2 regions of the Stenotrophomonas sp. 80084_Sma genome follow, and region 1 is predicted to be linked to the other one. Evidence: predicted binding sites of a transcription regulator. Region 1 holds the regulator's gene; the other holds the start of a gene.

Region 1 (2,197 bases):
CTGCCCGGTCAGGTCCTGGTAGCTCTGGGTCAGGGCGATCTCGGTCAGGTTGTGGCGGATGCGCTCGAGCTGCGCGTCCTGGCCCGGCTGCAGGCCTTCAGCGCGCAACTGTTCGGTCAGGCTGCGGCATTCCTCGGCCAAGTCCAGGGTGCGGTGCGTCGCCTGTTCGGTCATCGCCACCACGTGGTCCAGTCGCGCGCAGGCGTCGTCCAGTTCGCCGGCTTCGCTCGGCACGGTCGGCAGTTCGCCCAGCGCCTGTCCCAGCTCGCGGGCCAGCCGCGAGAGGCCGCTCATCATCGGCTGCGTGCGCAGCGCGGCCAGCCCATCGATGCGCTGCCGCCAGGCGGCCTCGTCACCGGACTCGAGTGCGTCCAGAGCCTCCTGCAGGCGCAGGGCGAGGGCGTTCTTGTCGACCGTGGTATCCATCAGGCGCTGGCCGCCAGGCGTTCGAAGATCTTGCCGAGCTTCTCTTCCAGCGTCTGCGCGGTGAACGGCTTAATGATGTAGCCGTTCACACCGCTCTGGGCGGCTTCGATGATCTGCTCGCGCTTGGCTTCTGCCGTGACCATCAGCACCGGCAGGGTCTTCAGCTTGGCATCGGCACGGATCGCCTTGAGCAGCTCGATGCCGGTCATCACCGGCATGTTCCAGTCGGTGACCACGAAATCGAACGGCTGGCTCTGCAGCAGCGACAGCGCGGCATGCCCGTCCTCGGCTTCGGCGGTATTGGTGAAGCCCAGATCGCCCAGCAGGTTCTTGACGATTCGACGCATGGTCGAGAAGTCGTCGACGATCAGGATGCGCATGTTCTTGTTCAAAGCAGAATTCCTTTGTTGTTCATTCCGGACGGCCGGGGGCAGCCGCCTCGGGGATGTTCATTCTTCGAGGCCTGCGTCGGCAGCCTCGAACAGCTTCAGCCGGCCACGCAGGCGCAGTACCGCCTGGCCGTGGATCTGGCAGACCCGCGACTCGCTCACGCCGAGCACCGCGCCGATCTCCTTCAGGTTCAGTTCCTGCTCGTAGTACAGCGAGAGCACCAGTTGTTCGCGCTCGGGCAGGTGGCCGATGGCCTTGCCCAGCTCGCGACCGAACTCGCCGCGCTCCAGTACCTGCTGCGGGGTCGGCCCGCCCTGGGCGACGGTGTCCAGCTCGCCCTGGTCCTCGATGCGCGATTCCAGGCTCAGCACCTGGCCACGTGCAGCGTCTTCCATCAGCCGCAGGTACTCGGGCAGCGGCATCTCCATCGCGGCGGCCACTTCAGTGGCGCTGGCGGCACGGCCACTGCTCTGTTCCAGGCGGCGGATGGTGGCGGCGGCATCACGTGCACGGCGGTGCACCGAGCGCGGGACCCAGTCACCACGGCGGATCTCGTCGATCATCGAACCACGGATGCGGATCGAGGCGTAGGTCTCGAAAGAAGCACCCTGGTCGGCGTCATAGCTGCGCGAGGCTTCGATCAGTCCCATCATGCCGGCCTGGATCAGGTCGTCGACCTCGACGCTGGCAGGCAGGCGCGCGGCCAGGTGGTGGGCGATGCGCCGCACCAGGTCCGAATGCTGGGCGATGACTTCGTTCGCCGCCGAGCGCTGCACTTCCCTGTACTGGGCTGCGCCTTTCATGCCGTCACCCCACGCTGCTTGAGGATGCGTTCGAGGAAGAACTCGACGCCGCCACGCGGTTCGGTCGGCGCCTGCCAGCGCGCGGTACGGCGCGCGATCTCGGTGATCGCCAGCGCCGCCGGGCTGGACGGATAGGCCTTCACCACCGGCTGCTGGCGCTGCACCGACAGGCGCAGCCAGTCATCCTGCGGCACGCAGCCGAGGTAGTTCAGCGAGACATCGGCAAGGAACTTCTCGCAGACGCGGGTCAGCTTTTCGTACAGCACGCGGCCCTCGTTCGGGTCGCGCACCATGTTGGCCACCACCTGGATGCGGTCCACGCCGCGCTCGCGCGACAGCACCTTGATCAGTGCGTAGGCGTCGGTGATCGAGGCCGGCTCGTCACAGACCACCACCACGGTGTCCTGTGCGGCCTGGCAGAAGGTCAGCACGCCATCGGTGATGCCCGCGGCAGTGTCCACCACCATGATGTCCAGCTCGCGCTCCAGTTCGGAGAACACGTTGACCAGGCCAACGTGCTCGGCCGGGGCCAGCTCGGCCATGTGGCGGCGGCCGGATGCGGCCGGGACCACCAGCAC
Region 2 (2,197 bases), 800 kb from region 1:
GCCGGTTCTGTACCTGCACGTGCGATCCAACCAGCGCATTGGTCTCATGCACCATGCGCCCGTAGTCACCGGGGAACGCGCTCTCGTCCATGCGGTAGCTGAGGCTGCCGGCATCGTGCTGGCGGGCCAGCTCTCCCTGTGCCGCCATCACCGACTGCAGCTGTGCCTGCATGCGCTGCATCGACTTCAGCAGCTGGGTCACCTCGTCGTTGCCGGTGGCGTCGATGCTGCTGTCCAGGCGGCCACTGGCGATGCCGTCGGCCAGCTTCACCGCTCCTTCCAGCGGGCGGGTCAGGCTGCGGGTGATCGCCCAGGCCGCCAACGTCCCCAGCAACAGGCTCAGTGCCCCGAACGCGATCGACAGCGTGCCGGTCCACGATTCGGTTGCGCGGTACTCTTCGCGGCTGCGTTCGGTCAGTGTTTCCTGGTGGCGCAGCAGGGCCGAAATGGATTCATTCCAGGCCGTTGCCAATCCGTGCTCGGCCAGCAGCTCCTTCGCTGCACCATCGAAATCCCCCGCCTTCATGCGCTCATGCAGTTGCTGGGTTGATGCATCGGTGGCCTTGCGGGCCGCCTCGATGCGCGCGACCAGGGTATCGCCGGTAGCGTCACGCGGAATCTTGATGTACTTGGCCCAGATACCGTCATAGGTCCGCGACAACTCCTGGGCACGCTGGTAATCCTTGTCGAACTCGTCACCCCGCTTGATCACCATCAGGCGACGATGCATCAGCACCGCGTTGTTGGTATCAAGCATGTCATTCAACAGGCGCATCTTCACCATGTTGACGTCCACCACTTTCTCGAACTGGGCGGATTTCAGCTGATTCCCATACAGCACCAGGCCGACGATGGCCATAATGAACAGCAACAGCAGACCGAAGCCGGCGCCAAGCCGGGATCCCACACGGAGATTACGTAAGGCAAGCATCTCAATTCCCTTGATCGTGGCCGTACGTTCGATGGCGGCGCAGCGGAGGGAAACTTTACGGGACTTTATATATGGACCGATCCAAATATATGGAACTGTGCAGGCAGTCAGAAAATGCAGCGGCCAATAATGGCGCCATATCCTTATCGAATACCGCTGACACGCCAGCGCCCGATGAAAATCACGCAGGATTAACACCATAATAACGCCACCCCATCCAGGGCGGCCCGGATTATCTGCGCCGGTTACAACCGTCGCCCCGGAGGGCTACAGTCTGCAGATGACACGGATCCTGCACATCGAAGGCGCGTCCATCAACGACATCGCCAGCCTCTACGTGGAAATCAATCGTGTATTCATGGCCGACGAAGACTGGCAGCTGGGCGCAAGCCTGGACGCGCTTGATGACCTGCTGCACGGGGGCTACGGCGCGCTCGCCGGTCATGCCACCGCCACGGTGGTGTGGCGCGACATCGCCCACAGCCGCGAGGCACTGGGCCGCGAGACCACACGCGCCTGGCTGCAGTCGAAACTCGATCAGGGCGGCAGGTTCAACGGTCCGGCCATCCACGCTCAGTTGACGGCACTGTCACTTGGCCAGGGACAGACCTACTTCGAGATCGTCATGGAGATCTTCGGCAGCCATCCGCAGATCACCCTGGTGCCAGGCTGAGCACTCTGCAGCAACCAGCCCCCATCAGCTCAAAGCTTGGCCAGGGCCTCGCCCAGCCGGCGTGGGAACGCCACTTCGCTGGCCAGGTGCCATGCGCGTGCATTGGCGCCCAGCCGGGTCCACTCGGCCTCATCCATCGCCAGCGCACGCTCGACGGCCTGTTCCAGCGCCTTCTCATCCACATGCCAGGTCCTGGACAGATGGCAGGGCTCGCCCTCGTGCGCGGCAACCAGGATGCCGCGGCTGTCGTCGATCATCTGGTTCATCGGCGCGCCGTCGCAGGTGATCACCACCGCCCCGCAGCTCATCGCTTCCACCAGGTAATGGCCCCAGCCTTCGGTCTGCGACAGGCACAGGTGGAACGCATGTTCGTTCTGCAGGCGCTGCACCTCCTGGTCGGGCAGGCGCTCGCGGACGATCCGCAGGTTCGCGGCCCCGCCCTCATCTTCGTCCGAAGGGCCGCCGCGCAGGATGGTCAGCAAGGGCCACTCTGGGTGCCGCTTCCAGACATTGACGAGTGCAGCCGTCCCCTTCATGCGGCTGGTACCGGCCGCATGCAGGAAAGTGCGCGGCCTGCGCGGCACCGCCGGGTC

Evidence for each region. The regulator FliA, encoded in region 1, starts transcription of late flagellar genes. The targets are predictions, from matches to a motif close to TAAAGTTTNNCNNNCNNNGGCCGATAA.
Region 2: ACZK3W_RS06845 (methyl-accepting chemotaxis protein) is a predicted target of FliA. The motif match lies at 963-989, and genes of this name have one in related genera.

Annotation. Positions count from the first base shown of each region.
Region 1 is NZ_CM151177.1:2,258,545-2,260,741, forward strand. Features, by position in the region: gene ACZK3W_RS10520 (protein phosphatase CheZ) at 1-426, opposite strand, end outside; gene cheY (chemotaxis response regulator CheY) at 426-818, opposite strand; gene ACZK3W_RS10530 (RNA polymerase sigma factor FliA) at 876-1,619, opposite strand; gene ACZK3W_RS10535 (MinD/ParA family ATP-binding protein) at 1,616-2,197, opposite strand, start outside.
Region 2 is NZ_CM151177.1:1,456,812-1,459,008, reverse strand. Features, by position in the region: gene ACZK3W_RS06845 (methyl-accepting chemotaxis protein) at 1-931, opposite strand, end outside; gene ACZK3W_RS06840 (barstar family protein) at 1,212-1,604, shown strand; gene ACZK3W_RS06835 (glycosyltransferase) at 1,634-2,197, opposite strand, start outside.